2 regions of the Stenotrophomonas pigmentata genome follow, and region 2 is predicted to be linked to the other one. Evidence: riboswitches for the same ligand, from Rfam matches in the RefSeq annotation. Region 2 holds a riboswitch; the other holds the start of a gene.

Region 1 (5,742 bases), 1.7 Mb from region 2:
GGATTTTTCGGTGAGATTCAGTGCCATCGCGGTCAATCAAAATCGCTGGCGGACACGCATCCTGTGTCCAGCTCATAGAACTCAAACCCCTACAAGCCGCCAAATTCCGCAAAAGGCATCAACGCACAGAGCAAATGTTTTTTCTGGAACGAATATTACTCTAACCCCGCTCCCGCGTGCCCGCACGTGGAAGAGATCAGGCCCTCTCTCGCCGACGTAATTACATAATCAGCTGCACGATTCGCGCCGTAGGGCGCGATTTTTTTATCTAGCGTTCAGTTTTCTCGGCCTTGTAAATGGTCAAACCAACCAGCCGCGAAACCACCAAAGCAACGTACATAACGCCTGCAAACTGCTCCAGCATCACCAATGCGCGCGCCTGCGGATGCACTGGCACGACATCACTCAAGCCTACCCCTGACAACAAGCTGAAGCTCAGATAAAGCAGCTCCACCCAGCTCCTGAAATCGCCCTCGCTGGTGGCCACAAAACTGCCCGGGTAGATGTGCTGGCAAACTGAATAGGCGAACGCAAATGCCCACGCCAACAAAGTGAAAGTAGCGCCGGCGGCAAACAGCTCATCCCGGCTCACCTTGTGGTCCTGCAGCATGTAGGCGATCAGGCTGCACGAGGTGTAGAAATACAGCAGGCACTCGAACGCCTGCGCCACGGCAATCAGCGAATAGCGTTCAAGCAGAACGCCGGCTATCGAGAACACCACCGCCGGAATCGCCAGCGTCAGGGCCAGCCAGATACCCAAGGGGCTGCGCCGCACCACCCACACCGCCAGGCCCAGCACCGCCATGCCGAACATGCCGAACAGCGCACGCCCTGCCGGGGTCTGTTCCATCGCCGGATACAACAGCACGCCGAGCAGCTGCACCGCCAGCAACCACGCCGAAGGGTGCCGGCGCGCCATCACAATCCACTTCAAGCGCGATTGCATACGCGTCCTTTCTCCGCCAATGGCAGACGCTGCGGTTGAATACCCACCCTCGCCTGATCGCCGGGGATATCAGGGAACCGGATTTGCCGGCATGCCAGCGCGGTACGGGTAGTCGGCAAAGATGGCCGCAACCGCCGCATCGATCCGCTCGCCGCGCTGCTCGGGCTTGATCCGTCCCACGGTACCTACCGCGACACCTTCCCAGACCAGGCGCTTCTCGCGTGCATCCACCACGTCGATGTTCAAGGTGCCCTCGGTGTACTGGCGCACGTCGGTGCGGTCACGCCAATACGGCACGGCAACATAACCGCGGGCGCGATAGCTGTAGTAATAGTCGTAATCCACTTCCGGCATCGTGGTGACCTGGGTCTTGTCCTGCAGGTAGGCGTTGAGGTTCACCCACAGATCCGGATTGGCTTCATCGAACCGATAGCCACGCGCTTCCATCTGCGTCCGCACTGACGCACGGATGCGATTGCTGGTGATGGTGGTATAGCCATGCTGTTCCAACGCCAGCGGGCTGAAGAAGGCAAAGCTGCGATAACGCGAGAAGTCGGCTGTGGGGTCGACCTGGCTGGCGACCCGCGGCGTGCTGGCGCAGGCGCCCAGCAGGAGCAGCGAGGACAAGACGAGAAGCAAGGAAACAAAGCGAAGTTTCATGGCCAACCCCCGATATGGACGAGCGCACGCTAGCACGTCCGTGCCGATCCTGGCGTCAAACCCCAATGGGGCATCACTACGGATGCCCCGTCCCTGCTCCTGGATAGCTCGACCCGGTTGACTCCACCCGGTCTATTCGACGCGATACACCTGCGCGCCTTGCTCACGGAACTGCGCCGACTTCTCGGCCATGCCCGCCGCCAGCGCCTGCGCTTCCTCCACGCCCTGCTCAGCGGCGTACTCACGCACGTCCTGGGTGATCTTCATCGAGCAGAAGTGCGGGCCGCACATCGAACAGAAATGGGCCAGCTTGTGCGCATCCTTGGGCAGGGTCTCATCGTGGAATTCCTTGGCCTTCTCCGGATCCAGACCAAGGTTGAACTGGTCTTCCCAACGGAACTCGAAGCGTGCCTTGCTCAGTGCATTGTCGCGGACCTGCGCGCCCGGATGGCCCTTGGCCAGATCGGCGGCATGCGCAGCGATCTTGTAGGCCATGATGCCGTCACGTACGTCCTGTCGGTTCGGCAGACCCAGGTGTTCCTTTGGTGTCACGTAGCAGAGCATCGCGGTGCCATACCAGCCAATCATCGCGGCACCAATCGCACTGGTGATGTGATCGTAGCCAGGCGCGATATCGGTGGTCAGCGGCCCCAAGGTATAGAACGGTGCCTCACCGCATTCCTGCAGCTGCTTGTCCATGTTCTGCTTGATCAGCTGCATCGGCACGTGGCCGGGCCCTTCGATGATGGTCTGCACGTCGTGCTTCCAGGCGATCTTCGTCAACTCACCTAGCGCCTCCAGCTCACCGAACTGCGCCGCGTCATTGGCATCGGCGATGCAACCCGGTCGCAGGCCGTCACCGAGACTGAAGGACACGTCGTAGGCCTTCATGATGTCGCAGATATCCTCGAAGCGCGTATAGAGGAAGTTTTCCTTGTGATGCGCCAGACACCACTTGGCCATGATCGAGCCGCCACGCGACACGATGCCGGTAACGCGCTTCGCGGTCAGCGGCACATGCCGCAGCAGCACGCCTGCATGGATGGTGAAGTAATCCACGCCCTGCTCGGCCTGTTCGATCAGGGTGTCGCGGAAGATCTCCCAATTGAGCTCTTCGGCACGCCCGTCCACCTTCTCCAGCGCCTGGTAGATCGGCACCGTACCAATCGGCACCGGCGAATTGCGCACGATCCATTCACGGGTTTCATGGATGTGCTTGCCGGTGGACAGATCCATCACCGTGTCGCCACCCCAACGGATCGCCCACACCAGCTTCTCCACTTCCTCGGCGATACCGGAAGAAACCGCGCTGTTGCCGATGTTGGCGTTGATCTTGGTCAGGAAGTTGCGGCCGATGATCATCGGCTCGCTCTCCGGATGATTGATGTTGTTCGGCAATACCGCGCGACCGCGCGCAATCTCATCGCGCACGAACTCCGGGGTGATGATCTGCTGGATGTTGGCACCGAAACTCTGCCCGGGATGCTGTGCACGCAACCCGGCGTCACGCACCACTTCCAGCCGCTGGTTCTCGCGGATGGCGACGTACTCCATCTCCGGGGTAACGATGCCGCGCCGCGCGTAATGCATCTGGGTCACGTTGGCGCCGGCAACCGCCCTGCGTGGCAAGGTACGGCCCGGGAAACGCACCGCGTCGAGTTTGCGATCGTGCTGTCGGCCACGCCCGAACTGCGAACTCAAGCCCTGCAGCTGTTCGGTATCACCACGCGCCTCGATCCAGCGCGCACGCACCGCCGCCAGGCCCGCGGCCAGATCGATGTTGGCATTCGGATCGGTATAGGGACCGGAGGTGTCGTAGACGGTGACGGGCTGATTCTCCTCGCCGCCAAACAGGGTTGGTGTGCGGGTCAGCGCGATCTCACGCATCGGTACCTGCAGATCGGGCTGCGAGCCAGCGACGAATATCTTGCGCGAACCGGGAATTGGCCGGGTCACGGATTCGGAGAGTTGCTGGGCCTGCTGCTGCAGGCTGGGCTGTGCGTTCATTGGCATTCGTCCTGGTCTATCCACACGCGAGGTGCGAAGGCCATGCGAGGGATTCGCATGACGGAACGAAGCGAAGGCGCACGCCACGTGGTGCTTGCCTATTGAGGGCACAGCGAGCGGTGGCACACGAAGCTTCCCTACGCCGGTATTAACCGGATCAGGTTCGAAGGGTATGTCTCAACCGCGGCCCAATGGCCGCGGTACCCCCGCTTCGGGCGGGATTAGACCACAGCTTTGGGGATGCGCACAGAGGCGAATACTCCCATTGCCCCGTGGTTGGGTGATCGGAGCGTCAGGATTGATTGCACTGGCTGATGTTGCTGATTTGTTTCCGCTGCTGATCAACTGCCAAGAGCTACCCGTCCCCAGCCCTCCCCTTCGCCATGCGAAAGGGAGGGGGCCATTCCTGACGATCTACCAGACGAGGACGGAGCCGCCACCCCCTCCCTTTCGCGCAGCGAAGGGGAGGGTTGGGGAGGGGCGCTCCGGCTCTGGCTCTGGCTCTGGCTTTCGCCCTGCCAGAACCACAGCAAGCGAAGATCAGTACCCCGCCGCCTGCCCATCCTTGCGACTCTCCGAAGCCCCGTAGTAAACCCCACTCTCAGGGTCGCGCATGATCGCCTGGTAGCCACCATAGGGGCCGTCGGCAAACACCACGCGATGCCCCTTGCGCATCAAACTGCGCACTGTCTCGTACGCAAAGCCGGTTTCCAGATTGATCTCTCCGCCATCGCGCATCGCCGTGGCCTGTCCGGTCGGTTCGGTGGAGCCTTCATGCTGGATCCGCGGTGCGTCGCCGGCTTCCTGCAGGTTCATGCCGAAGTCGACCAGGTTCATAACGATCTGCGCATGCCCCTGCGGCTGCATCGCACCGCCCATCACGCCGAAGCTGGCGAACGGTTTGCCATCCTTGGTGATGAAGGCGGGAATGATGGTCTGGAAGGGACGCTTGCCCGGCGCATAGCCATTGGGATGATCTTTCTGCAGCACGAACATCTCGCCACGGTCCTGCAAGATGAAGCCCAAGCCCGGCGGTGCCATGCCACTGCCCATGCCACGGTAATTGGACTGGATCAGCGACACCATCATGCCGTCGGCGTCAGCCACGGTCATGTAGATGGTGTCGCCCTCCTCCAACTGCCTTGGCGTACCCGGCTGTACTTCCTTCAAGGCCTTGTCCATCGAGATCAGGCTGCGGCGCTGCGCTGCGTAGTCCTTGGAAATCAGCCGCTGTACCGGTGCCGGCGAGAATGCCGGGTCTGCATAGAAACGGGCGCGGTCGGCGAAGGCGAGCTTCTTGGCTTCGACGAACAGATGGATGTGCTCGGGCGAGCCAAATGGAATCTTCGAGAAGTCATAGCCCTCCAGCACATTGAGGATCTGCAGCGCGGCAATGCCCTGGCTGTTCGGCGGCAGCTCCCACACATCGTAGCCACGGTAATTGCTGCTGACCGGCTCCACCCACTCGCCCTGGTGCGCGGCCATGTCCTCGTAGCTCAGGTAGCCGCCATTGGCCTTGAAGTAGTCACCAATAGTGCGTGCGATCGCGCCTTTGTAGAACGCATCGCGGCCGCCATCGGCAATCTGCTGCAAGGTATCCGCGAGATTCGGGTTGCGCCACATCTGCCCCTTGCGTGGCGCGTGGCCTTCAATGGTGAACTGCTCCTTGAAGCCCGGGTACTGCGACAGCTTGGGCACCGAACGGTCCCAGTAGTACGCAATCACCTCGGACACCGGATGCCCATTGCGCGCATAGGCGATGGCCGGCGCAAGATTCTCGGCCATCGGCTTGCGGCCGAAGCGTTCGTGCAGGGCAAACCAACCATCGACCGCGCCGGGCACCGACACCGGCAGTGGTCCAGTCGCAGGAATCTCCTTCAAACCACGGCGTTGCAACTCGGCAAGTGTCAGCGAGCGCGGCGAGCGGCCCGAACCGTTGTAGCCGAACAGCTTCTGCGCCTTCGGGTCCCAGACAATCGCGAACAGATCACCGCCAATGCCGTTGCCGGTCGGCTCCATCAAGCCCAGCGCGGCGTTGGCAGCGATGGCGGCATCCATCGCCGAACCGCCGCCTTTCATCACGTCCAGCGCGATCTGGGTGGCCAAAGGCTGCGAGGTTGCCGCCATCG
Region 2 (5,742 bases):
CGACATCGGTGAGCTGCTGGGTGAAGGCGCCAGCGGCCACATTCATCGCGCCACGCTCAAGCACAGCGGCGAAGCGATCGCCGTCAAAGTATTCAAGGCGGCATTTACCAGCGATGGCACGCCGCAGTCGGAGCTCGCAGCAGGTCTGGCCGCCAGCGGCCACCCGAACCTGCTTGCACCGCTGGCGGTGGTTGAAGGCCACCCCGAAGGTCGCTTGGCAGTGGCAATGCCCCTGCTTCCGCCGATCTACGTCAACCTGGCCGGCCCGCCCAGCCTTGCCAGCTGCACACGCGATGTCTATGCAGCAGACACGCGCTTTACGCCTGCCATTGCCGAACGCCTGCTTGGCTGCATCCACTCAGCACTCACCCACCTGCATGCGCAGGGCGTGCTGCATGGCGATCTGTATGCCCACAACATCCTGTGGAATCCGGCTACCGGCGAAGCGGTATTGAGCGACTTTGGCGCAGCACTGTTAAGCGGCACGTTGCCACAAGCAGATCGCACGCGGCTGCAGACAATCGAGTGGCGCGCCTTCGCCCATCTCGAGGATGAGATCCGCGCACGTACAGAAAACTGACAGCAGGCCACGCCTGCCACTTACACGCCTCCCCGGCGCGTATGAAGTCGCGCACACGCACTCGACATACGCGGGCCTATGAGAAATCACACAAAACAAAAAAGCCCTGATTTCTCAGGGCTTTCTGCTTACTACTTGGAGGCCTGGGTCGGAATCGAACCGGCGTACGCGGATTTGCAATCCGCTGCATAACCACTCTGCTACCAGGCCAAACCATTGCACCGCCGAAGCACTACACCGCCTCGACATGAAAAGACCCCGCTGCGGGGGCCCTTTCCGATTTGGAGCGGGAAACGAGACTCGAACTCGCGACCTCAACCTTGGCAAGGTTGCGCTCTACCAACTGAGCTATTCCCGCGGTGTGGGCGAATCATACAGACTTCGGCAGGGGCGCGCCAGCGCTTTTTAACAATTCCTTTCACATAGGCTGGATGGCTGTCTGCGTCGGCTCTGCAATCCCTGTAGAGCCGAGCCATGCTCGGCTGGGGCGTTACCGGGAAGGCCCCTTGCCGAGCATGGCTCGGCACTACAGTTTCAGCCCCTCTCCCGCTTGCGGGAGAGGGCTTGGGGAGAGGACAGCGTTACGCTGGTAAGGCCCCTGCCGAGCATGGCTCGGCACTACGGTTTTAGCCCCTCTCCCGCTTGCGGGAGAGGGGTTGGGGTGAGGGGAGCTTTACGCTGGTAAAGCCCTTGCCGAGCATGGCTCGGCACTACATGTGTGTGCTGCCTGCAGCTTGGGCGGGGCTGGCGTACCATCGCGCCTCCGCCGCATCACCTGCTCCAGCCTGTTCCGATGACCCAGCAATCACACCGCGTGCAAGGCCTCAACAATGATGAAGTGGCCGCTGACTGGCCTGCCATCGATGCGGCTGAACTGGCCTGGCTATGTGATCACTACCCGCAGCTGGATGCCGGCAGCGCCCTGCTTTGGCATAGCCCGCGACCGATGTCGGCCGCCGCGATTGCCTCGGGCCCGTACGGCAAGGTCTTCATCAAACGGCATCATCGCCTGGTTCGAACAGCCGCCTGCCTGCAGGAAGAGCACCGGTTCATCACCCACCTCGCCAAAGCCGGGGTTCCGGTTGCCGAACTCCTGCGCAACCATCAGGGCGAAACCGCCGTCGAACATGGCGACTGGACCTACGAGCTGCACGCGATGGCCGCAGGCCAGGACCTGTACCGCGACGCCCCGTCGTGGACGCTGCTGACCGAAGTCGAACGCGCGCGCGCTGCCGGTCGCATGCTGGCCACCCTGCACCGCGCTTCGGCCGGTTATCACGCGCCCCAGCGCAGCACCCATCTGCTGGTCGCCCGCGATGAACTGATCCGCGCCGAGGACCCGATCGCCGCGCTCAAGGCCGACCTGCACAACCGCCCCGGGCTTGCCCGCTATCTGGCCCGCATTCCCTGGGAGCAACAACTGCAGCGCAAAGTCCTGCCCTGGCATAGCGGACTGTCCGCGCGCCTGCAGGCCGAACCTCCGCTGTGGGCGCACAACGATTGGCATGTCTCCAACCTGCTGTGGGGGCATGGCGAGAACGCGATGCAGGTCAGCGCCGTGCTCGATTTTGGCCTGGCCTCCCCTACCAGCGCGCTGTTCGATCTGGCGACGGCCATCGAACGCAACGCCATCGCATGGCTGGAACTGGAGCGCGGCGCCGAGGCGGTACGCATCGATATCGCATTGGCCTTGCTCGACGGTTACCGCGAGGTACTGCCCTTGTCGGCCGAGCGCGTACACCTGCTGGCCGACCTGCTGCCGATGGTGCATTTCGACTTTGCACTGTCCGAAGTCGAGTATTTCGAAGGTGTCACCGGCTCTTCCGCCAATGCCGATGTCGCTTGGCAGCCGTTCATGCTTGGCCACCCCGAATGGTTCGCCAGCGCGCCCGGCCATGCCCTGCTGCAGGCCCTGCACGCAGCCGCCTGAAGCGGCCCGACTCGCAAATCGTTCGCATTTGTAGTGAAATGGCGCCCTGAAGCGGGGGTGCCTGGATTTGCCAGGCTGAGAGAGTCCCTTGGAACCTGATCCGGTTTGCACCGGCGTAGGGAGCTTTGAGCAGCAGCCCTAGCGCCGTCATTGGCGCTGCGCTTGCGCGCCTTCGCTTCGTCTCCCTTGTTGCCTGAAGACGAATCGAATGAACCGCTGCCTGCGCCCCACGCTGTTGTCTCTCGCCCTGAGCACCGCCCTGCCGCTGTACGCCAGCGACACCGGCCTCGATACGGCTGCCGAACACTCCCCGACCGAACTGGCCGCCGTGCGCGTGCAGGCCCGCCAGCCGGATGCGGACAACTCCCGCGCCAACAGCTTTGGCAGTGGCGACTGGAAAAGCACGCCGGCATCGATGAACGTGCTGGACCGCGACTTCCTCGACCACCAGCAGGTCCGCTCGCTGTCCGAACTGGCCAGCAATGACGCCTCGCTGGGCGACGCCTACGCCCCGGTCGGCTATTACCAGAACGTGGCCATCCGCGGCTTCGCGCTGGATACCGCCACCGGTTACCGCTTCAACGGCATGTCGATTGCCGGCGAACAGCGCCTGGCGCTGGAGAACCTGCAATCGGTGGAAGTACTGAAGGGCGAAGCTGGCCTGGCAGCCGGCGTGATGGCGCCCGGCGGCATCATCAACTACGTCGGCAAGCGTCCGGCCGAAGTGCGCAACGTCACCCTCGGCACCGACAACGAAGGCTCGCGCTATGCCGCCATTGACGTCGGCCACTGGCTGACCCCGCGCATCGGCCTGCGCTTCAACGCAGCATGGGACGACAGCAGTTCCTACATCGAACATGCCGATGGCCGCCGCAACTTCTACTCGCTTGCAACCGACTGGCTGATCGGCGAGCGCGGCAAGCTCGAAGTGGATGCCAACTACCAGACCAGTGCGCAGCGCTCGGCCTCCGGCTATCAGCTGCTGGGCGCGAGCAAATTACCCACCGGCGTGGACCGCGAGCAGCTGCTCGGCTACCAGCCGTGGCAGCAGCCGGTAGGCATTGCCAGCACCAACATCACCGCATTGCATACCTACGACTTCAATGCGAACTGGCAGTCACGGCTGGCGGTCAGCCACAGCCGCACGGTGATCGACGACAACGTCGCCTTCGCCTACGGCTGCTACTACGCCGCCGAGTGTGCAGATGGCAGCGTGCCCGGCAATTACTTCGCCCCCAACGGCGATTACGACATCTACGATTACCGCAGCCCGGACGACACCCGTCGCAACCAGGAGCTGCGCGCAGAACTGCGCGGCAGCTTCAACACCGGCAGCATCGGTCATCAACTGATCATCGGTGCCGACCAGTTCCGTCGCACCGTGGACAAGCGCCGCAACGTCAACGAATACGTCGGCACCGTCAACATCCACGACAAGCAGCTGCCAGTATTCGAGCCCTCACCACTGACGCCCGGCGCATCCGTACGTCGCCTGGACAGCCGCCAGACCGCCGTCTTCGCACTGGACCGCATCCAGCTCAATGAAGACTGGCAATGGCTGGCCGGCGGCCGCTACGTGCGCCTGGACGAACGCGCCTACGACAAGCGCGGCAACCCGCAACGTCGCAGTCGCCTGTCGCGCTTCCTGCCGCAGACCGCGGTGATGTGGAAGGCCAGCGATAGCATCAATGCCTACGCCAGCTATGTCGAAGGCATCTCGCTCGGCCAGGAAGCACCGTTCTGGACCGCCAACGCCGATACCTTCCTGCCGGCAGTGCAGTCGCGCCAGCTCGAAGTCGGCGTGAAGTACGCCAGCAGCGAGCAGCTGACACTGGGCGCAGCATTGTTCCGCACCACCCAGCCCTACCAGTACGCAAAGCCCGACGACAGCGATGTCGGCTACACCTTTGTCGAGGAAGGCAAGCAGGCCCACATCGGCCTGGAACTGACTGCCAACGGCCAGCTCACCGATGCACTGCAGGTCACCGCCAGTGCCAGCGTATTGCAGGCACGTGCGCGCGACACCGGCACGCCGGACTACGAAGGCCATCAGCTGGTCAACGTACCCAAGCTGCGCACCAGCGTGCACCTGAGCTATGCACTGCCCTTCGTTGAAGGGCTGGACCTGACCGGTGGCTGGCGTTACGCCTCGGCCAATACCGCGCGCGCTGATGGTGCGGTACGTGCACCGAGCTACAACGTGTTCGACGCCGGGCTGCGTTTCAAGCACCAGCTGCAAGGTCACGCCGTAAGCTGGAACCTGTCAGTGGACAATGTGTTCAACCGCTTCTACTGGCGTGATACCGGCAGCAGCATGGGCGATTACTACCTGTTCCCGGGCGCACCGCGGCAGGCTCGCGTGTCGGTGAGCTTCGCGCTGTGAACAGCGCAACGCTCGAATGGTCGGCCGCGCTATGCAGCATCCTCGGCGTCTGGTTGATGGCGCAGCGGCGAATGGTTGCGTGGCCGGTCGGCCTGCTGTCGGTTGCACTGTATGCATTGGTGTTCGCCGAGGCCAAGTTGTATTCGGACACCCTGCTGCAGCTCGCCTTCGCCGTTTTCCTGGTCTATGGCTGGATCAACTGGCGGCGCCACGCCGCCGACGAAGGCAGCGTGCGCATCGTGCCCTTGTCACGCAGCAAGATGCTGCGTGACCTGGGCATCGGCCTGCTTGGCGGCATCGCACTCGGCGCAGGCATGCACAGCTTCACCGATGCATCGCTGCCGTGGCTGGACGCGCTGCTGACCGGATTGAGCCTGGTCGCACAGTGGTGGCAGGCACGCCGTCACACCGCCACCTGGTGGCTTTGGATCGTGGTCGACGTGGTCTACGTGGGCGCGTATCTGTTCAAGTCACTGCATGTCACTGCTGCGCTGTACGTGTTCTTCCTCGGCCTTGCCGTAGTCGGGCTGCGTGCATGGACTGCAGCGGCGCACACCCCGGCCGTGGAACCCGCTGCGCACGGCGCGCGCTGAACGTTCCTTGGCATCGCTACTGCTGCCGGCACCGGCAGCAGTAGTCCCCGGGCAAAAATGCCGGACAACAAAAAAGCCCCGTCAGGGGCTTTTCTTTACCTGCAGATATCACATGGAATCTGCTGGTCATTATCTGGAGCGGGAAACGAGACTCGAACTCGCGACCTCAACCTTGGCAAGGTTGCGCTCTACCAACTGAGCTATTCCCGCGGATTGAATGCAGCACCTGCCGAGCAGAGCACCAACATTCGAGATG

What was found. A riboswitch is a leader RNA that binds a small molecule or an ion and turns the genes downstream of it on or off. The one in region 2 is predicted to bind thiamine pyrophosphate.
Region 1: it holds a riboswitch for thiamine pyrophosphate, as region 2 does, so the genes downstream of both, thiC (phosphomethylpyrimidine synthase ThiC) here and Q5Z11_RS08800 (TonB-dependent receptor) in region 2, are expected to answer to the same signal.

Annotation. Positions count from the first base shown of each region.
Region 1 covers NZ_CP130832.1:3,626,817-3,632,558, forward strand. Annotated here, with positions in the region: gene Q5Z11_RS16190 (winged helix-turn-helix domain-containing protein) at 1-27, opposite strand, end outside; gene Q5Z11_RS16195 (ion channel) at 269-946, opposite strand; gene Q5Z11_RS16200 (DUF4136 domain-containing protein) at 1,016-1,573, opposite strand; gene thiC (phosphomethylpyrimidine synthase ThiC) at 1,739-3,613, opposite strand; TPP riboswitch at 3,730-3,831, opposite strand; gene ggt (gamma-glutamyltransferase) at 4,154-5,742, opposite strand, start outside.
Region 2 covers NZ_CP130832.1:1,930,864-1,936,605, reverse strand. Annotated here, with positions in the region: gene Q5Z11_RS08820 (leucine-rich repeat-containing protein kinase family protein) at 1-580, shown strand, start outside; tRNA gene Q5Z11_RS08815 (tRNA-Cys) at 717-790, opposite strand; tRNA gene Q5Z11_RS08810 (tRNA-Gly) at 863-938, opposite strand; gene Q5Z11_RS08805 (phosphotransferase enzyme family protein) at 1,374-2,510, shown strand; TPP riboswitch at 2,554-2,649, shown strand; gene Q5Z11_RS08800 (TonB-dependent receptor) at 2,719-4,893, shown strand; gene pnuC (nicotinamide riboside transporter PnuC) at 4,890-5,486, shown strand; tRNA gene Q5Z11_RS08790 (tRNA-Gly) at 5,621-5,696, opposite strand.